Regions from separate parts of the Tunturiibacter psychrotolerans genome, predicted to be linked through region 3. Evidence: riboswitches for the same ligand, from Rfam matches in the RefSeq annotation. Region 3 holds a riboswitch; each other region holds the start of a gene.
The links. A riboswitch is a leader RNA that binds a small molecule or an ion and turns the genes downstream of it on or off. The one in region 3 is predicted to bind cobalamin.
Positions count from the first base shown of each region.

Region 1: it holds a riboswitch for cobalamin, as region 3 does, so the genes downstream of both, RBB77_RS06335 (carboxypeptidase regulatory-like domain-containing protein) here and cobG (precorrin-3B synthase) in region 3, are expected to answer to the same signal.
Region 2: it holds a riboswitch for cobalamin, as region 3 does, so the genes downstream of both, RBB77_RS07120 (cobaltochelatase subunit CobN) here and cobG (precorrin-3B synthase) in region 3, are expected to answer to the same signal.

Region 1 covers NZ_CP132942.1:1,545,501-1,553,425, forward strand. The annotation lists gene RBB77_RS06330 (ectonucleotide pyrophosphatase/phosphodiesterase) at 1-1,188, shown strand, start outside; cobalamin riboswitch at 1,285-1,482, shown strand; gene RBB77_RS06335 (carboxypeptidase regulatory-like domain-containing protein) at 1,562-5,128, shown strand; gene RBB77_RS06340 (penicillin acylase family protein) at 5,212-7,428, shown strand; gene RBB77_RS06345 (GntR family transcriptional regulator) at 7,518-7,925, shown strand, end outside.
Region 2 covers NZ_CP132942.1:1,745,389-1,753,313, forward strand. The annotation lists gene RBB77_RS07095 (HAD family hydrolase) at 1-394, shown strand, start outside; gene RBB77_RS07100 (GNAT family N-acetyltransferase) at 418-825, opposite strand; gene RBB77_RS07105 (aldose epimerase family protein) at 1,123-2,196, shown strand; gene RBB77_RS07110 (CoA transferase subunit A) at 2,249-2,953, shown strand; gene RBB77_RS07115 (3-oxoacid CoA-transferase subunit B) at 2,950-3,615, shown strand; cobalamin riboswitch at 3,685-3,877, shown strand; gene RBB77_RS07120 (cobaltochelatase subunit CobN) at 4,034-7,925, shown strand, end outside.
Region 3 covers NZ_CP132942.1:1,429,831-1,437,755, reverse strand. The annotation lists gene RBB77_RS05960 (cobalt-precorrin-6A reductase) at 1-488, opposite strand, end outside; gene cobM (precorrin-4 C(11)-methyltransferase) at 501-1,295, opposite strand; gene RBB77_RS05950 (cobalamin biosynthesis protein) at 1,292-1,651, opposite strand; gene cbiT (precorrin-6Y C5,15-methyltransferase (decarboxylating) subunit CbiT) at 1,651-2,214, opposite strand; partial or broken gene cbiE (precorrin-6y C5,15-methyltransferase (decarboxylating) subunit CbiE) at 2,263-2,901, opposite strand; gene RBB77_RS05935 (precorrin-2 C(20)-methyltransferase) at 2,906-4,417, opposite strand; gene RBB77_RS05930 (precorrin-8X methylmutase) at 4,414-5,040, opposite strand; gene cobG (precorrin-3B synthase) at 5,037-6,317, opposite strand; cobalamin riboswitch at 6,580-6,772, opposite strand; tRNA gene RBB77_RS05920 (tRNA-Arg) at 7,083-7,159, opposite strand; gene ispG (flavodoxin-dependent (E)-4-hydroxy-3-methylbut-2-enyl-diphosphate synthase) at 7,225-7,925, shown strand, end outside.

The sequences.
Region 1 (7,925 bases), 120 kb from region 3:
AGCTCAGAAGGCGATAAAGTCGTAAAAATCGCCGGTGCACCCAATACGCCCAGAAAGCAGAAAAAGCACTATGTCGTTCTCGTCTCACTCGATGGCTTCCGCTACGACTATCCACAAAAGTTTGGCGGACCACATATCGCCGAACTAGCGCGCACCGGAGCAACCGCACCAGGGGGCATGCTGCCGTCCTACCCCTCCATCACCTTTCCGAACCACTTCACCCTCGTCACCGGTCTTAATCCCGAGCATCACGGAATTGTAGGCAACGTGTTTTACGATTCCGTTCGCGGCGAGACATATTCCTACCGAGACCCGAAGACCGCCACCGACGGAAGCTGGTACACAGGCACCCCGCTTTGGTCATTAGCCGAACAACAGGGAATGCGTGCCGCATCCTTCTTTTGGCCCGGCTCCGAAGCAATAATCGCAGGCGAACGGCCCGACGAATATCTCCACTTCGACGACGGCTTCGACGACCAGAAGCGTATCGATCAGGTAGTCGCCTGGCTCAACCTGCCTCCGTCGGAACGTCCGCACTTCATTACCCTCTACTACAGCAACACCGATCACGCCGGACACACCTATGGTCCTGACTCACCTCAAGAGCAGGAGCAGGTCCATCACGTCGATCAACTCATGGGTGATCTCAAAGCCAGACTCGACGCCACTCATCTCCCCATCGACCTCATCATCCTCGCCGATCACGGCATGATAAAGACGGAAGGCGACTGGATCACACTCGACCAATTCGCCGATCTCTCACACTTCAAAACCGAGGGCACGCTCCTCTACGCCGAGAGCGAAGCTGACGCCCAGAAAGCTTACGAGAGCTTTCGCGCTCACCCAGACCCGCGTTTCACCGCCTATCGTCGAGTCGAAGTTCCTGCCTATCTCCACTTCAACGAAAACTCACGCGAAGGCGATCCAGTTATCGTCCCCAACGGTCCCTACAACATTCGCAGCCATGAGAGCCCCCGCAACCCACCCGCAGGCGAACACGGCTATGACGTAACCCGAATGCCCGAGATGAAGGCGATCTTCGTCGCAAATGGTCCCGACATCCGCCCGGGAACGAAGCTCGCCAGCTTTCAAAACGTCGATGTCTATGACTTCATCGCAAAACTCCTACAGCTCAAACCCGCGGCCAACGACGGGGAATTGAAGCCACTGCGACCCGCTCTGAAGTGACTTTTCATGATTTCGTCAAACAAATAATAGATATTTACGCAGAAGGCCGGATCCCTTCCGGCGTCGATTTCACCGAGTCATCGACGTGTGCTAATTTGTAAGAGAAACATCTTGGGTGCCCGCGAGGGCATAAAAGGGAAGCCGGTGTAAGTCCGGCATGGTCCCGCCACTGTAATCAGGAAAAGACTCTTCACGAGCCACTCGGTCTCAATCGGGGAAGGCGAAGAGTCAGGAGCCGCTCAACAGCAGCTTCCGCCTGTAAGTCAGGAGACCTACCCAGGAAAATCGTGATTCTACCCCCGCGTGGAAACGGGGCCGATCGCTCACTGACCCTGAGCCTTACGCCTGCTTTGCCACGCCTTTCGAGGCGAACGTGCTCTTATCGAAGTCAAGCAGCTCCGTCGTCAGAACACTTGTATCAACTCTGACGCTTGCCTTCCTCTTATCCGTCTCTACACTCCTGCACGCCGCAACCGGCGGCAGTATCTCCGGTACCGTCACGGATCAAAGCGGCGCCATCGTTATGGGCGCGGCGCTCAAGCTCGTCAACATCGCACAGCAGACAACATACCAGGCAATCTCCGACAAGCAGGGGTTCTACATATTTCCAAATCTGCCCGTCGGCCACTACGACCTCATCATCACCGCCTCCGGTTTCAACACACAGCGAAGAGCTGACCTTACTGTAGACACCGACTCCGCCATCCGCGTCAACGCTGCTCTCGATATCGGCACGCGGTCCGACGTCGTAACGGTCACGAGCGAAGCCGGCGTTCAAGTCGAGACCGTCGCAACCCATCTCGGTGAGGTAGTATCCGGCGATCAGATGACCGCCATCCCTCTGAACGGCCGCAGTTACACCGATCTGCTCGCCATCCAGCCAGGCGTCGCGCCCGTCACGACTCTTCTTCCCAGCTCCGTCATCATGGCCGGAGTCACCGGCAGCATCGACCCCTCCGGCGATGCCAACCCCGGCACCCTCTCCATCAATGGCCAGCGCGAATCCTCCAACGGATTCATGGTCAACGGAATCAACGTGGAAGAGCCCATGAACGGTGGAACCGCCGTTATCCCCAATCTCGACTCCATCGAGGAGTTCCGCGTCCTTACCACCAACTTCGATCCCGAGTACGGCAACTACAACGGCGGCATCATCACCGTCGTCAGTAAATCCGGGACGAACCGTCTTCACGGCAAAGCATTCGAGTTCTTCCGCAACACCAACCTCGACGCCAAAGGCTACTTCGATCAGACCCGCGCCTCCTTCGACCAGAACCAATACGGCGGAGCCATCGGCGGTCCCATCAAACGCGACAAAATATTCTTCTTCACAGACTTCCAGGGAGCACAAACCACACAAGGCGTCTCAACCGGCAACATCTCAGTCCCCACCGTCTCGCAGCGCAAAGGCAACTTCATCGATCCTTCCTCAAGCAAGAGCACACTCACTGGATGCGTCAGCGGCCCTTATCTGGCCTCGTTACTCTCGCAGGAACTGGGGAGGACAGTTACGGCAAACGATCCCTACTCGGCTCAATCCGTGTGTACGCCTGCCGGTGCAGCGAGCGGCCCCATCGTATTCCCGGATGGAGTAATCCCACAGAGTGCAGTATCCGCTCCAGCAAAGAATCTACTCCAGTACATTCCCTCGCCTAACGTCACCTCCAACGGAGTGCAGAACCAGTTCTCCAGTTCCGCCTTCTCGCAAACCGTCCGCGACGACAAGGGCTCAGTCCGCATCGACGGCAACAGCCGCTTCGGCCAGCTCTCCGCCTACTACTTCATTGACGACTACAGTCTCGACAATCCCTACCCCGGCTCAGTCGCTGGCGCTAGCGTGCCCGGCTTCGACGCCCTCTTCATCGGCAGAGCGCAGCTCTTCTCAGCTAGCGACACAAAGGTGATCGGCGCAAACACCGTCAACGAGTTCCACATTGGCTATCTGCGCAACGCCAACATCATCGGCCAGCCAAAGGGTGGTCTCGGTGTAAGCCTCGCCTCTCAGGGTTTCACCGACCCTGCCAACGGAGGAATCTTCGTCCAGGCCCCACAGTTCGAAGGCATCGAAAACATCACATTCCCGACCTTCGTCATGGGCGTCCCGATTACAAACATTACTCAGACCAACAACACCTACTATCTCAGCGATGGCATCTCCCGCTCCGTCGGTTCGCACACTCTCAAATTTGGCGTACAGTTTCACTCCGATCAGGTCAACGAACATCCCAACGCAACCTTCAACGGCACCTTCAATATCAACGGCACCGAAACCGGAGACCCCTACGCGGACTTTCTCCTCGGCACCCCCAGCAACTTCACACAATCCTCCGGCCAGCCCTTCTATCTTCGCAATCGTTACCTCGGCCTCTACGTGCAGGACAGCTGGCGCGTTCGCAGTGACCTCACCATCAACGCCGGCCTCCGTTGGGATCTCATCGAACCCTGGTCGGAAAAATATAATCAGCTCCAGACCTACATCCCCGGAGAGCAATCGACGCTCTACCCTGGAGCCCCCGAAGGTTTTGTCGTCGCCGGCGATCCCGGAGTCCCCAGCACCATAGCCCCCACCAGCTACAAAAACTTCGCCCCGCGCATCGGCTTCGCCTACACACCAAAATTCGATCAGGGCTTCTGGAGCAAAATCTTCGGCTCCAGCGGCCAGTCCAGCATTCGCGCCAGCTACGGCCTCTTCTACACCGCATTTCCCGGCCTGACCGCAGGCATCATGTACGCCGTGCCACCCTTCGGCTTCAACTATCTCAGCCCCGGTCCACCACTCCTCGCAACGCCCTTCGTCACCGCCGCAACCGGCGTCAACAATGGTCAACGCTTCCCCTTCCCGTTCCCTTCGCACAACGTCTCGGCATCCAATCCCGACAACACTGTCAACTGGGCCAACTTCACTCCCATCGCCGCCGATCCCTTCTTCTACTACCGCAACCGCGCCCCCTACACCAACAACTACATGCTCTCTATCCAACGCCAGATCACGGGCCACACCTTGCTGACTGTGAGCTACGTCGGCAATCAGGGACACCGCATCCTCGCCCTCGTCTCCGCCAACCCCGGTGATCCCGCCCTCTGTCTCAGTCTTCCCGGCTGCGGTCCCTTCGGCGAAGACTCCACCTACACCAACAGTGCCGGTCAAACAGTGCAGGGAACTCGCGTAGGCCAAGGCCCCCACTACGGCGAAAACACCGCCGACAAATCCGTAGCCAGCTCCAACTACAACGCACTCGAGACCACCGTCCGCTACCAGCACCACGGCTCCCAATTCCTTTTCAGCTACACCTACGCCAAGTCCATCGACCAGGGCTCCAGCCTCGGCGAACAGCTCAACCCCATCGACCCCCGCCAAAGCCGCACCATCTCAGCCTGGGACCTCAAGCACAACTTCGTAGCCAGCTACACCTGGGCGCTCCCTCTCGCCACTCTCTTCCGCAAAAGCAACCGCCTCACCGAAGAGTGGAGCCTCTCCGGCGTCGCCCGCTTCGCCTCCGGTTTTCCCGTCACCTTGTTCGACAACTCCGACAACTCCCTCCTCGGCACCCTCGGCAACGGCGCCAACAACTATCTCCTCGACACCCCGCAGTACCTCCCCGGCGCTCTCAAAATCAACACCAACGGTCGCAACGGACGGCCAGCCTTCAACACAGCGCTCTTTCCCGGAGAGCAATTCGGCCAGCTGGGCAACGCCAAACGCCGAGTCTTCTACGGCCCCGGCATCAACAACTTCGACATGGCCCTCCAGAAAAATCTCCGCTTTGCAGAAGCAAGATCTCTCGAGTTCCGCCTCGAGTCTTTCAACACCTTCAACCACGCCCAGTTTTACGGCCCCGCCGCAGTCGACGGACAAGTCGAAGACACGCAAAACTTCGGCAAAATCGTCAGTGCCGCAGCCCCACGTCTGGTTCAGCTCGCAGCCAAGTTCTCCTTCTAACGCAAAACTACTCATCTCCAGAAGGTAAACTGTTCGCACCGCTGCGCCATTCGAACGCACCTGCAATGGGAGACGAGTAGTTCATGCAGAACAGAAACAGTCGTAAGCCTTTGGCCGTACTCATCGCTGTTCTGCTCGCTTCCTCCACTCTTCACGCTGCCGAAGACAGCGAATCCGCGCGCTGGAAGCAAGAAGCGGCGAGCGTCGTCATCACCCGCGATGACTGGGGTATCGCGCACATTCACGGCACCACCGACGCTGATGCCGTCTTCGGTATGGAGTACGCCCAGGCCGAAGACGACTTCAATCGCATCGAGACCAACTACATCAACGCGATGGGCCGCCTCGCCGAAGCCGAAGGCGAATCCCGAATCTACCAAGACCTTCGCATGAAGCTCTTCATCGATCCCGTTGAGCTGAAAAAGCAGTACACAGCCAGCCCCGATTGGCTCAAAACTCTCATGACCGCCTTCGCCGATGGCCTCAACTTCTACCTCTACAAACACCCCGAAGTAAAGCCACGCGTCATCCACCACTTCGAGCCGTGGATGGCCCTCTCTTTCACCGAAGGCAGCATAGGCGGCGATATCGAACGCATCAACCTGCCCCAGCTCGAAGCCTTCTACACGAACCCACCTGCGCCCCCCGCGTCCAATCTCACCGCTCATGAAGACGGTCCCTACATCCACGACAGCGACCCCCCCGAGCCCACCGGCTCCAACGGCATGGCCATCGCCCCTTCGAACACACGCGACCACCACGCCCTCCTCCTCATCAATCCCCACACATCCTTCTTCTTCCGCTCCGAACTCCAAGTGTCCAGCGACCACGACCTCGATGCTTACGGAGCCGTCACCTGGGGCCAGTTCTTCATCTACCAGGGCTTCAACGAGCGAGCTGGCTGGATGCACACCTCCAGCGGCGTCGACGCAGTCGACGAGTATCTCGAGACCATCCAGAACAAAGACAATCGCCTCTTCTACAAATACGGCAACGAACTCCGACCCCTCACCACAGAGCAGATTTCGGTCCCCTACAAAACCGATCACGGCCTCGCCGAAAAGACGTTCACCATCTACCGCACCCATCATGGCCCCATCATCCGCGCGGCAGATGGCAAATGGATCAGCATCCGCCTCATGCAGGAACCAATCAAAGCGCTCACACAGTCCTACATCCGCACCAAGGCAAAAGACTACAAATCCTTCCGCCAGACCCTCGAACTCAAAGCGAACTCCTCCAACAACACCATCTTCGCCGACGCCGACGGCGACATAGCCTACTTCCACGGTAACTTCATCCCCCGCCGCGACACCGCCTTCGACTTCACCAAACCAGTAGATGGCAGCAATCCAGCTACAGATTGGAAGGGCCTTCTCGCCGTCAACGAACTACCCCAGCTTCTCAACCCCGGCAGCGGCTGGCTCTACAACAGCAACAACTGGCCGTGGTCCGGTGCCGGCATCAGCAGCCTGCGCAAGGTCGACTATCCCGCCTACGTCGAAACCGGCACAGAGACCGCTCGCGGCCTTCACGCCATCCGCGTCCTGCAGGACAAAAAAGACTTCACCCTCGACTCGCTCATCGCCGCGGCCTACGACAGCTATCTCCCGTGGTTCGACCAAACCATCCCCGCGCTCCTCAACGCCTACGACGCGCTCCCATCCTCCGACCCCCTCAAGACCAAACTCGCCGATCCCATTCAGCAACTCCGCACGTGGAACCATCGCTGGGCCATCGACTCCCTCCCAACCTCCCTCGCCATATTCTGGGGCGAAGACATTCGCCGCAATGTCGCACGCGAAGCCCAAAAGGAAGGCCTCCGCGTCGAAGACTACCTCACCACCAACGCCTCCCCCGAGCAGCTTCTGCAATCCTTCTCCGCCGCCACCGACGAACTCGCCTCAAACTTCGGCACATGGAAGACCCCGTGGGGCAACATCAATCGCTTCCAGCGCCTCACAGGAGACATCGTCCAACCCTTCAACGACGCCGGCCCCAGCATCCCCGTCGGCTTTACGTCTTCCTTCTGGGGCTCCCTCGCCTCCTTCGGAGCCCGCACCTACCCCGGAACGAAGAAGTGGTACGGCACCAGCGGCAACAGCTTCGTAGCCGTCGTCGAGTTCGGCGAGAAAGTTCACGCGAAGGCCGTCACCGCAGGCGGCGAAAGTGGCAATCCCTCCTCTCCTCACTTCAATGACCAGGCGAAACGCTACAGCACAGGCGACCTACGTGATGTTTACTTCTACCCCTCCGATCTCAAGGGACACATCGAGCGCCAGTACCACCCCGGAGATTAAAGCTGCCATTTGATTTCTGAGTTATTCCATTGGCGTCAACCAAGCTGTCTCAGGTCCTGAGTCGTGTAGAATCCTCAAACCACCACATCATGATTAAGCTGGCTAAAATCCCAAACCTTACTGAGCTTACCTACCGGAGCATTAAGCAGAATGTGCTGAATGGGACGTTAGGGGAACTATCCCGGCTCACCGAAGAGTCCCTCGCCACCCAACTCGGAATCAGCAAATCTCCCGTACGCGAAGCACTCAATCGATTAGAAGCTGAAGGTCTCGTCCGCATTGAAGCGCGGCGCGGTGCCTACGTTCGTCAGTTCTCCGCGAAAGAGATCAAGGACCTCTACGAGCTTCGCGAAGTTCTCGAGATGCACGCCATCGACGCGGCCAACATCACGCCGAAGTTGCTCAGCGATCTATCAGCCAGCATCAATCGCACCAAGAAGTTTCTCAAGAACGGCAACAAGCTCGAGCACATCGAAGAAGACATGCGGTTTCACAAT
Region 2 (7,925 bases), 320 kb from region 3:
CGGGGAAGAAGTGGCAAAGCGGAAGGAGGCACTGTACTTCGAAATTCTTCCTGAGTTGAAAGCGGTGCCGGAAGTGCTCGAACATATCGAATTTAGCCATGGGCAAATCCCATTTGCAGTGGTATCAGGCAGTACAAGGGATTCTGTAACTTCTTCGCTGGAGGTGCTGGGTCTTCTGGACAAATTCGAAACGTTGGTATGTGCGGGAGATTACGAACGGAGCAAACCCGATCCAGAGCCCTTTTTGATTGCAGCTAAGCGGCTCGGAGTGAGTCCAGAGGACTGCCTGGTTTTTGAAGACACGGAGATGGGGATTCAGGCAGCGACGGCGGCCGGGATGGCTTCGGTGAAGATATTACAACCGTGGGAGCGGGAGGAACACTCTGGTACATAGTTCGGCAATCGATTAAGGAGCGCTCAGAGCTCTTTGCGGAAATTGATGCATCGATCAACTATTTCGAACCCGAAAGCTTCATGGGCGTTCTTTGAGCTTTCATGGTCGATCCACGTATCGGATGCCATTTCTTCGCACCCATGATTACGTGCCCAACTCTCAGCCGCACGCATCAAGGCCTTGCCGATACCCTGACCTCTGAATTGCTCGTAAACAAACCAACCTTCAACGAAGGCAACGGGTTGGGCCGGGTCGCAGACGTCGGCGTGTGAACGCAGTCCTACCTGAAGAAGGCCGTTGAGTGTTCGTTCCTCCCAATAGGAAATCAGAATCATTGCCGGCAGAGTGCCGTACATGCCGGAGGTGAGCACGCGACCTATTTCCTCACGATGTTCTTCGATGGACGTCTCTGGCCAGAGCAGCGCACACATTTTTGTGATCTCATCTTGATGTGAGATTTGCGCCTGGCGAATCTTGAGACTTTACTCTGTGCGTGAAGCGCGAGTTGAATCAAACCGCCGATTTTGCGTGGTCATGGCCATCCGTCTTACGATTACTCTTGACGCTCAGGTGTTATCGCTGTTTCGTACGAACGGTGGTTCACGTATAGTGGCGAGGGCTGCCGAAGCGAAGAAAATTTTGCTTCAGAACAGACCGAATACCGCCCGCAGGCGGAAAAGTGTACGGGGAGAATGACGATGAGATGGCTGAGGATTATGCTGCTTAGCATGACAACTGCGATGGCGGCACATGGCTCGGTAACTAAGGCTTCGTTCGGGACCGCACCGGACGGTACGGCAGTCGAACTTTATACGTTAAAGAGCGAAGGAATTGAGGCGAGCATTACGACCTTCGGGGCACGCGTAGTTTCGATCAAGACTCCGGACCGCGACGGAAAGATTGCCAATGTAGTGTTGGGATATAGCGCTTTGGATGGCTACGTTGCGGATAAGTCCACGTACTTTGGCGCGATCGTCGGACGGTATGGGAACCGCATTGCGTTCGGAAAATTTTCTCTTGATGGTCATCAATATCAGATTCCAACGAACAATGGCGCCAACTCGCTGCATGGCGGCACGGTGGGCTTCGACCGCATGGTTTGGCAGGCCAGGGCCATCGCAGACGGAGTCGAGATGACATTGGTAAGTAAGGACGGCGACCAGGGCTACCCAGGGACGCTCACCGTGCATGTCCGATACACGGTTCACCACGGTGCACTACGCCTCGACTACAGTTCCTCTTCAGACAAAGATACGGTCATCAATCTGACCAATCACTCTTACTTCAACTTGTCGGGTGATGCGAAGAGCACAATTATTGATGAAGAAATGATGATTCCAGCTGATCAGTACACGCCGGTAGATTCAGGGCAGATTCCCACGGGAACGTTGGCTTCAGTAGAGGATACGCCGTTTGATTTTCGGAAAGCGACTGTGATTGGCGCCAGGATTCACGATGACAATGAACAGTTAAAGATCGGCGGCGGATACGACCACAACTGGGTTCTCCGCGGCAAGAACGGAGAGGTAAAGACCGCAGGTCGGGTTTACGATCCCGTGAGCGGGCGCGTTTTGACTGTGACGACGACGGAGCCGGGGGTGCAGTTTTATACGGGCAATTCCCTTGATGGAACTCCTTATGGGAGTTCGCAGGAAAGCCATGCGAAAAACACCGGGCTATGTCTGGAGACTCAGTATTTTCCAGATTCACCGAATCATCCTGCTTTTCCATCGACCGAGTTGAAGCCGGGCGAAGTGCGGCACAGCACCACTACCTTTACCTTCTCGACTCACGCGAAGTAGGCGGTCATAAACGACGCGGCTTCTTTACTCAGCCGCCTAGGGAATCCTTTCGATGAATAAAGTTGTCCAAACTGCATACGAAGCAGTCGCGGATATCGTTTCCGGTTCGACGGTGATGCTTGGAGGTTTCGGGCTTTGCGGGATTCCGGAGAATCTGATTGCCGCGCTAGTGGAGCGCCGCGTAACCGGGCTACACACGATCAGCAACAATATGGGCGTCGACGGCTTCGGTATGGGACTGATGCTTGAAGCTGGGATGATTGCTTCACACGTCGGAAGCTATGTGGGCGAAAACCGACGGCTGGAGGCTCTGGTATTGAAGAAAGAGCTCGATCTTACGCTGATTCCGCAGGGAACGCTGGCTGAACGAATTCGTGCGGGTGGTGCCGGCATCCCAGCGTTTTATGTGCCGACCGGATTGGGAACTGTGGTGGCCGAAGGGAAAGAAACGCGCAAAATCGGAGATCGGACTTACGTCCTAGAACCTTCACTGAATGCCGACGTCGCGTTAATCAAAGCGTGGAAGGGCGACCGACTAGGGAATCTGGTGTATCGGAAGACGGCGAGAAACTTTAATCCGGCGATGGCGACTGCCGCGAAATTAACAATTGCCGAAATCGAGGAACTGGTTGAGCCGGGAGAGCTGAATCCGGACCACGTCGTTACCCCGGGGATCTATGTGAACCGGGTTGTGGTCGGCGCAGCTTATCGTAAGCCGATTGAGTCGAAGTTCATCAAGTCTGGAGGTGCCGCGTGACAGGCAAAGAGCGGATTGCGCGGCGGATTGCGCGAGAGTTTCGAGACGGTTTTTATGTGAATCTTGGTATCGGGCTGCCGACCATGATTGCTGAATACGTACCTGCGGGGATCGACGTTATGTTCCAGTCGGAGAATGGAATGCTCGGTGTCGGCGGGCCTCCGACCGATGACTGCGCTGACCCCGACCTCATCAACGCAGGGAAGCAGCCGGTGACGGAACTGCCGGGATGCTCGTTTTTCGCGAGCGAGGAGTCGTTCGCGATGATTCGGGGCGGACACATGGATATGAGCATCCTCGGAGCGATGCAAGTCGACGAGCATGGCAATCTCGCAAACTGGACGATTCCGGGAAAGATGGTGAAGGGCATGGGAGGCGCAATGGACTTGGTGGCGGGGGCACGTCGCGTGATCGTTGCTATGGAACATCAGACCAAAGATGGAGCTTCGAGGATTTTGAAAGAATGCACATTGCCGCTGACCGGACAGCGTGTGGTCCATGACATCGTGACGGAACTTTGTTGGATTCGCGTAAGCCCCGAAGGGCTGGTGTTGACTGAGGTAGCCGATGGGATGGACGCCGCTGAGGTGCAATCCCGGACCGAGGCGAGACTACTTGTTTCGCCAGATCTGCGTCTGATGACCGTCAACGCATCAGGGTAGTGGGCGATTTGCTTGCCGGCCGATTTTCGAGTCGACGTGAGTGTGACATCGCAACGATTTCGTTGTGGTATAACGAAATCTGTCTCGGGTGCCCATCAGGGCATAACAGGGAAGTCCGGTGAAGAGCCGGCGCGGTTCCGCCACTGTAAGTGAGGATAGCTGCTTTGAAGTACCACTTGGCCAATGGCTAGGGAAGGTAAAGCGGCGTGCAGGTCACCTGCCACCTCCAAGCCAGGAGACCTACCCGAGAGTAACCGGCAGACTTCTGCGGAGAACAAGAAGATGCATGATCGCTATTCTTATACGGTTTTCTCATCTGGAGCTCTTTCCATCGAACCTGTTGCCTTAGCGTCGGGAAGAGGTGTGAGCTTTGAGTGAGATGCATCGTCAACGTGTAGTACGGGCAGACGGTCGCCCCGTGAACATTGTGCAGCGGCGTGCGCATCTCTCCTATTGTTTTTCCGGCTGCTGTTGCGGGAGGATTGAGCGCGGCTATGCACAGGTGCCCGCCGAAACATACAAGGAAGAGTGGACTCGCCGGAAGATGCGAAATGCGGTCCATCTTACGAAGGCGGGATGTCTCGGACCCTGTGTTTTATCAAATGTGGCGAGCTTAGTCTTTGATGGAAGGGCAGTGTGGTTTCATTCTGTCAACACACCCTGGCAAGTGAAACAGATATTTGAATACATTGATGCGATGTTAGAAGCGGATCGCTTTTTGCAGCCGCCAGAAGAATTGCTTGAATATGTCTTTAACTTTTACGACTGGGACGCTCGGCCTCCGGCTTCGGTCTCGATTGCCTCTGAGAATGCGGTACAGGAAGAAGTACAGGGCATTGCCCTTTTTACGCATGCGGACACAGACTTGGTGACGCTTCAAAACGCGCGCCCTGGACTTCCAGGAGACATCAATGTTTTTCCTTATTCCTTGAATAGTCTGCGTAGTGAGGAACAGATGGTTGCGCTGTTAGCGGGAGCTCTGGCGCGGGCTCGCATTATCGTGTTGCGTTTGCACGGGCCATTGAGTTCGGTTGCTGGATTCCAGCTTCTTAGCGCCATGTGCGCTACGCAGAATCGATTCCTCGTCGTGGTGAGCGGTGTCGGCGAGATGAATCCCGAATTTCTTCGTGCCAGTACTGTCGATCCCGATGTCGTCGCGTCCGTGACGACTTATCTGGAGCGTGGTGGAACATCTAATCTTAGGGAATGCTTAAAATACTTGTCCGACCGTCTGCTGCTCACTGGGCATGGTTACGAGAAACCTACAACTCCCGCCGAGCACGGCATCTACATGCAGGATTTAGAGCACGCGGGATACGAGGACTGGCTGCAGCGTGCAGATCGTACGAAGCCGACCGCAGCCATTCTCTTCTATCGCGCTCATCTTCTCAGCGGGAATACTGCCTTCGTTGATGCTCTGGCTGAGGCAGTGGAGTCGCACGGCTTAAACGCGCTCTGCATATTTACATCTAGCATGAAGGCTCTGGATAACGATTTTCCGGCCGCGCTCCGACTGGTTGAAGGACGCGCTAATGTCATCGTCACCACGTTGTCATTTGCAATGGGAGAGATCAACGCCGGCGATGTGACACTTGCCGGTGAGAACATTTCAATCCTAGAGAGAATGGGAATTCCGGTGATCCAGGCAATCCCGAGCGGGATGACAAGGGGAAACTGGGAAGTGTCTCGGCGTGGTTTAAATGCGCTGGACACCGCGATCAACGTAGCGCTTCCGGAGTTTGATGGCCGCATCATCTCGGTTCCGATCTCGTTTAAAGAGCGGGGCAATGCTCAATCCGGGGATCTATATGTCCCTCACCCTGGGCGCGTAGACCGCGTTGCTGGAATTGCCGCTCGGCTTGCGAAACTCCAGACCCTGGCCAATCCATATAAGCGTGTTGCGTTTGTTCTTACAAATTCATCGACCAAGGCTGCCCAGGTAGGAAATGCTGTCGGACTAGATTCGCCGGCGAGCCTGCTGAACCTGCTGCAAGCAATGAAAGGACGCCGCTACAGGATCGGAGACCTGCCAAAGTCTGCCGATTATCTTATTCACGATCTTCTTTCGCGCGGGACATATGACGACGCACATCCCCTCAATGAGGGAAGCGCTCATCGATATTCGCGCGTAGTCTATCGGCAACGCTTCGAACGTTATCCTGATGTCCCAAAGAAACGGATGATCGATTTGTGGGGGCAGCCTGCTGATCGCGGATACACACTGCGATCGTCTTCGCCGAAGATCGATAAGAAGCTGATGAGCGATGTTGCGATGAAGATTGCTGCGATGGACTTTGAACCATGGAGTGATACCGACGACTACCTGTTTGCGGCAATGCATCTGGGGAATGCGCTGATAGCAATTCAACCGCCGCGTGGCTACGGGCTTAACCCTGACGCCATTTATCACACTCCTGATCTTCCACCGACGCACCACTACACTGCGTTCTATCAGTGGCTCTCGACTTCAGTAGAAGAAGGTGGATGGGGCGCTAATGCCATCGTGCACGTCGGAAAGCACGGAACGCTCGAATGGTTGCCGGGAAAATCTGTCGGCTTGTCGGGAGACTGTTTCCCGGATTTGCTGATCGAAGACATGCCGCTTATCTATCCGTTCATTATTAACGATCCAGGAGAAGGTAGTCAGTCGAAGCGCAGAGGTCATGCGGTGATTGTGGATCATTTAACCCCGCCAATGACTAGTGCAGAAACCTACGGGCCGCTCGCAGCATTGAACCAATTGGTGAACGAGTACTACGCGGTGGAGAAGCTGGACCCATCAAAGCTCCCTTTCATTCAACAACAGATTTGGGAGCTGATTCAGGATGCAAATCTAAAAACTGATCTCGATCTGAAAAACATGTTGTCGCGCGACCATGGGGATCATAAACACGATTGGGAGGACGAACTCACGCCAGAGGGGGTCCCCGTCACTCTTGCAGAGATGAGCGGAAGTGAGGTCGCGCATCTGATCGAAGATATTGATGGGTATCTGTGCGAGCTTGGCATGGCGCAAATTCGTGATGGTCTGCACATACTCGGTAATATGCCTCCGCTTCCCGAGATGCTTCGCTCGATGACTCGGTTGGCGAACGTGGGCTCGCCCAGCCTTTTGGATGCGCTCGCCCGTAATCTCCAGTTTGGTTATCAGGAACTTCTCGACGCGCCAGGGAAAAGGCTTGATGTTGCAGTCACTCTCTCTGGGACTGTTTGTTATACGCATGCCGATGTACTCGAGATGCTGGATCGAATGGCGTTGAATCTTTATACAAGACTCGAAGAAACCGGTTTTCGCATCGATGTGTCCGAGGAGTTTCAACGTGAGATAGTGGGGGCTGCGTCGAAAGAGGTTACGGCGGCTCTTACATTCGCCTGTCAACAGATAGTTCCGAATCTGGAACGCGTTAATGAAGAGGTTGAGCACGTTCTCGACGCTCTGGAAGGCCGCTATGTTCCGGCAGGTCCGGCGGGTGCGCCGACGCGTGGGATGGCGCACATCCTTCCCACAGGCAGAAACTTCTACGCGGTTGATCCTCGGGCGCTTCCTTCTGAAGCTTCGTGGCGCGTAGGCCAGCAGCTTGCTCGCGAGGCGATAGAACGATATCGTGTTGAGGAAAATCAATACCCTGAGACAGTTGGGCTCAGCGCGTGGGGCACCTCGCAGATGCGAACGCATGGTGACGACGTGAGCGAGGTTCTGGCGCTACTTGGTGTGCAGCCGATCTGGAATAAACAGTCGAGGCGTCCTGAGGGAATGACTTTGATTTCACTAGAAAAGCTCGGGAGGCCGCGCATTGATGTCACTCTTCGCATCAGCGGCTTTTTTCGAGATGCGTTTCCTCATCTGATTGACATGATCGACGACGCGGTCTCGCTCGTCATTCAGCAGGACGAGCCTTTGGAGATGAATTTCCCAAAAAAACACTATTTATGGGACCTTGAAAAAAATAGGGCTCAGGGAGTTGAAGAAGCTGAGGCATCCGCGCGGTACAGAGTTTTTGGGGCGAAACCCGGTACGTACGGCGCGGGTATCCAGGCGCTGCTGGAGACACGGCACTGGAAGAGTGACGAAGATATCGCTCAGGTGTTTCTCGAATGGGGCGGCTATGCATATGGCAACGCGGCGAACGGTGTTGATGCGCGGCATGTCTTTGCGGAACGATTGAAGAGCGTACAGGTCGCGCTGCATAATCAGGACAACCGGGAACACGACATCTTTGATTCTGATGATTATTTTCAGTTCCACGGTGGTATGGTGGCGACCATCCGAGCGCTTACTGGGGTACAACCGAAGGCTTACTTTGGCGATA
Region 3 (7,925 bases):
TGCCTGCCGATCGAAAGAAAAACCCGTCCTCTCTTTTTATTAACAAATTCGGCCGCGTCCACGTAAGTTATCACTTCATGCCACAGGTCGTCTTTTTGCTTCTGCCAGGTAGGACGAACCAAAGCGACGAGCGGTAATCCTAATCGAGCACAAGCCGCTTCTGTATTTCGACTGATCCCCACGGCGAAGGGATGGGTAGCATCAACAACCACACTAATGCTCTCCATTATCAGATAAGAGATCAGTCCTTCAATCCCGCCGAATCCTCCCACCCTGACGACTCCTATGGGATATTTAGGGCAACTTACCCTTCCAGCGAACGATGAAATGAACTCAAGATCATTTCTGCTTGCGAGTTGCGCGGCGAGCTCAGCTGCCTCTCCTGTTCCACCAAGGATCAGTATCCGCGGAATTGCATCTGGAGATCGACCGAGCCGATCTTCGATGCCATCTGATATGGGATTTAGCTCGCTCAATTCGGTATTCAACCTCCCTGAACACTACTCTTCAGTCACCGATTGCGGGTCAAGCTCAATGGCGACGGGCACGCTTGAGTCACGCTCTCTGGAAGCGGAGTACAGATAACTCTCGCCAAAAGCGGGACCGCTGAGAGATCTTCCAACCAAGATAAGTGCATTTCGGTCTACTCCGGATCTCGCAACAATCTCTCGAATGGTTGATAGAGTCCCTCGCAGAATCATCTCGTCCGGCCAACTTGCTCTAAACACTACAACTACTGGACATCCTGGCCCGTAGAGTGGCAATAACTGCGACGTCACCATGTCGAGGTTCACAATGGATAAATGAATCGCCATTGTTGCACCCGATTGCCCCAGCGTCGCAAGATCTTCTCCAATCGGCATTGCCGTAGACCGCGTTGATGTTCGAGTCAAAATCAAAGTTTGCGCAACATCTGGAAGAGTTAACTCCTGACAGAGAGCAGCGGCAGCACCCGCAAATGACGGAACGCCAGGAGTTACGTCGTACGGAATACCAAGCGGCGCAAGGCGGCGAATCTGTTCCGCCATTGTGCTCCAGATCGACAGATCCCCTGAATGAATTCGGGCGACGTCAAATCCATTCTCGTGGGCCGCAGAGATCTCTGCGATGATCTCATCAAGATTCATCTCTGCTGAGTCGACAATGCGAGCGCCAGGTGGGGCATGTGCGATCACCTCTTTCGGTACCAAAGAACCGGCATACAAACATACAGGGGAACGGCTAATCAGATCCCTTCCCCGCAGCGTAAGAAGGTCGGCAGCTCCGGGCCCAGCACCGATAAAATGAACTGTCATGGCAGCACCGCTACTGCACAAGTGCAGAAACGTCCCGTTTGGCGAGGCAAAATAAGACGCGCCGCAGGCCCGAGTGAAGCCAACGCCGCTGCTTCTGCAACATTGGCGGTCCCCACTGTTGATGCTGCCAGGAGCGAATGACTTTGGATTCCACGAACATGCGAAAGAACGCTTGCCGGAAACAGCACAAGTCGCAGCCCGAGAACTGCTGCAACGGCCTCTGCGATGCTTGAACACCGATCCAGCGTTGCAACCACGCTATCGGGAGCTATTTCACTCACACATCGCTGAATAAGCTCAATCACATCCGAAGCGACCGCGCGAGAGGAGCAGCCAATCCCAATTGAACAAGACATCATGACTTCACCACCGCCCATTGGGTAATCGGCATTAGCTGCCGCCAACCTAACGCACCGCCAACCGGCTCAGCGTGGGCAACGAGAATTCGCACAAGCTCTCCCCCATACGTTTTCTGCCACGTTGCTAAAGCCGCCTCGCTCTCAATCGTCACCGCATTGGCAACAAGCCTTCCGCCCTTGGTAAGTCTATTCCAGCAGGCTTGAAATAGGCCATCCTTGCTGATACCTCCACCGATGAAGATTGCATCTGGTGAAATCAAACCATCGAGAGTTTCCGGAACGCTTCCTGCAATGACCTCCAGCCCTGGCACACCAAGTCGTTTCGCATTCGCCAAAATTCGGGCGATTCTATCGCCGTTCCTTTCAAAGGCAATACAGGAACAGGAAGAGTGAGAGCGCATCCATTCAATTCCTATCGTTCCCGAGCCGGCGCCGATATCCCACAGTAGTTGACCAGGTACTGGGGCAAGACTGGCAAGCGTAACAGCACGAACTTCGCGCTTTGTCATTTGGCCGTCTGTGAAATAGAACTCGTCGGAAAGCCCCGGAACAATCGGCAACGACCTAGTTCCGGAGTCTAGACTGCAACCGACAGCGATCAAGTTCAAGGCACCACATCGCTCTGTAGACCACTGCTTTGCCAAGTCGTCCCGACGCTTCTCCGCAGTACCACCCAGATATTCGAAAACGGTTAGTTGGCTTGACCCATACCCGCTACTAGTTAGCATGCGCGCGACAGCTGCGGGTGTAGTGCCGTCTTCGGAGTAAATCACCAACCGTTGACCCGAGTGGAGATGTCGGTGCAATTGCTCGATAGGACGGTTTACGAGCGATATCAAGACCGTTTCCCAAATTGGCCAGCCGAGGCGCGCGCAAGCAAGGGAGAATGCGGAAACCTGCGGGATAACAAAATATTCCGTTGGCTCCAATTCGCGGGTCAGTGTCACACCAACCCCAAATAACATAGGATCACCGCTAGCTAAAACGGAGACTCTATTTCGCCGACGATGGTGCGTCAGAATCTCGTGCACCGCTGCGGACATAGGAGACGGCCAGGCGACCTTTGTCGCCCGGCCCGTTGATATATGAGCCAGATGTCGAACTCCACCATAAAGAAATTCGGCAGACTCCACCGCTTCCCTCGCAGCCGGGCTGAGGCCCTCCCAGCCATCTTCTCCGATGCCTACAATTGATAGCCAGCGCTCATTCCAATCAAACCTCGCAACTTCAGATGGAGTAGTCAGCATCGGTTTAAGCCTCATAGCTCCGGGGAGTGTAGATCATCTCCCGATCATTCGAAAGCGCAAGACTGCGAGTTGTCGAGGAACCAACGATAATCAGCGTCTGCATATCAGCTGCGGCCGGATCGAATCGTCCGAGATCTGTGATCACAATCCTCTCATCTGACCTACCAACGGCACGGGCGAGTACAACTGGGGTCTCCGCAGCCCTATAGCCGGCGAGAATCGCCTTTGCCTCTGCTAGTTGCCATTTCCGCTCAGACGAGATCGGATTATAGATAGCAAGCGCGAAATCAGCGGAAGCCACCGCGTGCAGTCGTTTCACGATTACTTCCCATGGCTTTAGACGATCGGATAGCGAAAGAACACAAAAATCGTGCCCTAGAGGAGCCCCCATTCTGGCAGCGGCCGCTTGCATCGCTGATACCCCGGGAACAATCCTAATATCGAGAGAACGCCATACCTCCGGCCCTTCATCGACTGTCTCCAGCACGGCAGCAGCCATTGCGAAAATACCTGGATCTCCGGACGAAACGACGCAGACACGCCTGCCAGTCTCCGCAAGAGAGAGGGCATGCCGTGCGCGCTCCGCCTCCACCTTGTTGTCCGAGCCGAAACGTCGTTGGCCAGATCGAATCGGGACACGGTCCAGATATCGCTGGTAGCCCACCAAATCAGTTGCTTCAGCCAGTGCTTGCTGGGCCTCCGGCGTAATCCATTCAGCTGAACCAGGACCCAGTCCAACAACCGTAATCCGACCCGCGTCTTTCACGGGGTTGCTGATCCGGCTCTGCCGCGAATCGGGAACCAGGATAAGCGAAAAGTAAGGAACGCTTGCCGGATCTACGTCGTTCAGTTTGGCTATCCGTTCCTGGCTCATAGTTGCACGTTCAATGTAAAGGGCCTTGTCGAGAACGCCTGCCCTGGACAGCGCATTTTTTACCTTCGAGAAGTTGCGGCCAAGTTTCATGATCGCGAAAGCGTCATATGAATTTAGTCTAGCGGCCAACACATCTTCAGAAAGAGTGGCGGGGAGCAACGTTAGCTCTGAATCCCTTCGGACAAGAGGAGTCGCGAGCCTTGCCGCGGCGGCCATCACCGATGGTATTCCGGGAATTACTTCGGTGGGAAAGCGGTGAGCAAGTCTGTCGTGAAGATACATAAAAGACCCATAGAGAAAGGGGTCGCCCTCACAAAGAACCGCCACATCGCGCCCAATAGAAAGATGAGCGGCAATCTGCTCAGCCATTTCGTCATAGAACTCTGCGATTATTGCCTCATACTCCCCACTCTGATCTGCCGGCTCGGTTGTGAGCGGGTAGATCATCGGCAGCTCAATCTGCTCGATTGTCAACTCTGAGCTCACGATGCAGCGGGCATTGCTTTGGCCACGCTTGGCCATTGGATAAGCAATCACTTGAGCCTGTCTGATGATACGCAGCGCCTTGATAGTGATAAGCTCTGGATCGCCAGGTCCAAGTCCCACACCAAATAGTCGGCCTGGCATCGTGCTCTTGATCATTCTTCCTCACTTGCCAGAGCGTTGACGGCAGCCGCCGCAATGGCACTTCCACCTCGACGACCTCGTATAGTCAAATAAGGAATATTTTGTCTGTTGGTTTCAAGAGCTACTTTGGATTCCGTAGCGCCCACAAAACCAACAGGAACTCCAATGATGAGCGAGGGTTGCTGCGCGCCGTCTTCGAGCATTTCGAGCAAGTGGAACAAAGCGGTCGGTGCATTGCCGATCACAACAACGGAACCGCCTAGTTTCTCGCGCCAGAGTTCCAGCGCCGCCGCACTTCGGGTCGTTCCGAATCTACTCGCTAGTTCGACGGTACGGGGATCATTGAGTGTGCAGATCACTTCATTGTCTTTGGGAAGCCTGGACCGCGTGATCCCATTTGCCACCATATTTGCATCACAATAGATGGGCTTTCCCGCAAGGAGTGCCATCTCCCCGACTTCAATCGCTGTTGGTGACGCGGCGACATACTGTGGCAGGTCCGTCATCCCACACGCATGAATCATCCGCACAACAACGCGGGCAAGACGCGGGGAAAAGGCGGATAGATCTGATTCCGTTCTAATGATCTCAAAGGATTCTCGATAGATCTCTTCGGCACTTTTTTTATAGGTCATCATCGTGAAGAAACCTCAGAGCGCAGTTCGGACCGGCACGCAAGCACCGCATCTAGGGCAGAGTCACGCGAACAATTCGACGCTATAAAACGCCCATTAGTCCGCAAGTCGTAACCCGAAACAGTTGCGATTAACTCGGCTGTCGCACCGTTTCGCATAGCACACTGCTTTTCACATCCTGAGATGTTGACTTTCCATCCGGGCTTCACAACTTGCTCAGACAGCAAGTGCGCCAAGAGAGACGCGTCATTCCTCACATCAGCCAAAGACGCATCACAACCGGTTCCTGCACAGACAAAGACTCCTCCATATCCACTTTTGTTATCGAGCGACAAACCCACGGATTGGAGCCTTGCAGCAACTCGACGAATCGCGCATTCGGGAATGGATCCGATTATGATGCCTCGCCACGGGGCTAGCCGAAGATCTCCATCCCATTCCGTTGCGATTGAGGCAATGCACTGTGTCTGCGCTGACGTCAGCCGTCCGAGAGGAACCAAGGGCACCAGGTTTACGAAACCGGCCTGCTTCGTCAAGTAAACTCCTACAGGCGCCTCGGCCACAAACTTGCGGTCATTCGAACAGGGACAGTCCACCAGAAAGTGAGATAGTTCACTAAGTAGATGGTTCATAGCCTGCGACATTGATGCAATTTTTCTTGCCCTTGCAGGCACGTCAAACTTTTTCGAAATATAGAGGCATACCTGTGCCGCCTCAAGAAGGCAGTCAACTGCCTTATCAATCGTCACGCCGAAGCCAGAAAAAATACCACCGATCACTAGATGAAATAAATGAGAATCGTCGACCGTTATTACTCGCAAGGCCAAATCGTCATCTTCATGGTTAAACCAGCTTCCCCCGCTATCGATAGCAAAGCTGAACTTGGGCGGTAGACCAGCCATCCCTGGGTCTCTGGTAATGCGGCTATCTAGCTCTCGAACAAACGGCCGCGAATCTAAAATCTCGTCGAAGCCTAAGCCGGCGAAGGGGTTTGTCACTACATTGCGAACGCGGTCGTGATTCGGTGAAGGCAAAAAGCCTGCGGAATCAAGTCCCCGAGCCAAATAGTTCAAATTCTCATTTTCAATGCCCCGCATCTGCAGATTTGAACGTGAAGTAATCTCCACATGTCCATCTGAAAATGCGGCGGACAGTTTGGCAATAGCAGAGAGTTGGCTGGGAACAATCATCCCACCCGGAACTCTGATCCGAGTGAGTAGGCCATCCTTTGCCTGAACGGCATGAAGAATTCCAGGGCAGAAATTCTCTCCAACTCTCATCGTAGAACTTTCTTTCTTAACTAGCGGTAAAACGGATCGCTTAGAAATCACGTTTGGCTATCTCGTCGTAGTCCGTCCTGAACGTAAGCCATAATTGCTACTGTCCTCGCAGAGGTCTTAGTTTTTCAAACCTCCACCATCACGCCCATAGCCTGGATGGGAATAACGTTCTTATCGCCACAAGAGGAGTGGGGAAACACAGCCTTGAGAGGTACGCTGTGGTCGCCCGGCCTTCCCCTCGGAGGCGTGTGCAATTCTGCCCATATGGGCAGCGTTTACGGCAGGTTTTCGGACTTACAGGCTGCCTATTCACTCCAGCTTCCCAGTTCACAACCGAACCAGTGCCAATGTGGAGTTTTCGTTCCTGATTACCGCTGCGGGGCAGTTCCGGGATCTCACCGGATTCCCTTTCAGCCTGCTTCTTGGAAGCAGACACCGGAAACATTTTGAGTATAGACCAGATAAATATTCCTAACAACGTGATCCATCACCATTAGGCGATAGATGTCAACGCTTTGTCACGATCGCTATCCCACTCTCGCCTCAGCCGTCTTCCCGCTGTTATCTGTCGTAGCGGATCCTAAGAAGGCCTCTTTATTTTGGTGACAGTTGCCTTAAGTTATCCGATTTACTTTTTCGCTGTTTTAAGAACAGGTGGGTGCCCCACCCGTTCCCGGTGATCAATCTTACTGATCCTCAGCTGCGGGCTCGACCAGTGAAATCGACGGTCGCTTTCCCGCTGCATCATCCGCGGTCTGAAGTGGATGGTGGCCCGGGGCAGAGTCCAACTGCCGACCTTCGCGTTAGGAGTGCGCTGCTCTATGCAACTGAGCTACCGGGCCACGTTTTGCTAGTGTATCGCGTAGGTTGTTGGTGCTGCGGTGGTAAACTTGGGGGTGGAGAGTTTATGCCTGAGATACAGCGTCGACGTGCGGTTACGGTGAATATTGGTGGAATTCGGGTGGGTTCGGATTCACCGGTTGTGGTGCAGTCGATGACGAATACAGATACGGCTGATGTTGAGAGTTCGGTGCAGCAGATTGCGGCGCTGGCGCGCGCCGGCTCCGAGATGGTGCGCGTTACTGTCAACAACGATGAGGCGGCGAAGGCTGTACCTGCGATCGTCGAGGAGCTTGCGAAGAAGGGCTGGTCAACTCCGATCATTGGGGACTTTCACTACAACGGTCACCTGCTGCTGAAGAAGTACCCCGAGACGGCGAAGGCGCTGGCGAAGTACAGGATCAATCCGGGCAATGTGTCGATCGGGCGGAAGGATGATGACAACTTCCGGACGATGGTTGAGGTTGCGGTCGAGCATCAGAAGCCGGTTCGGATCGGCGTGAACTGGGGTTCGCTCGACCAGGCGCTGCTGACGAAGATGATGGACGAAAATTCGAAGAGCACCAATCCCCTGCCCGCTCGCGATGTGATGATGGAGGCGATGGTGGTGTCGGCTCTCGATAATGCTGCGGCTGCGGAGCGTTATGGATTGCGGCGGGATCAGATTATCTTGTCGGCGAAGGTTTCGGGGGTGCGGGACCTGATCGATGTCTATACCGAGTTGGCAAGGCGTTGTGACTATGCGCTGCATCTTGGCTTGACCGAGGC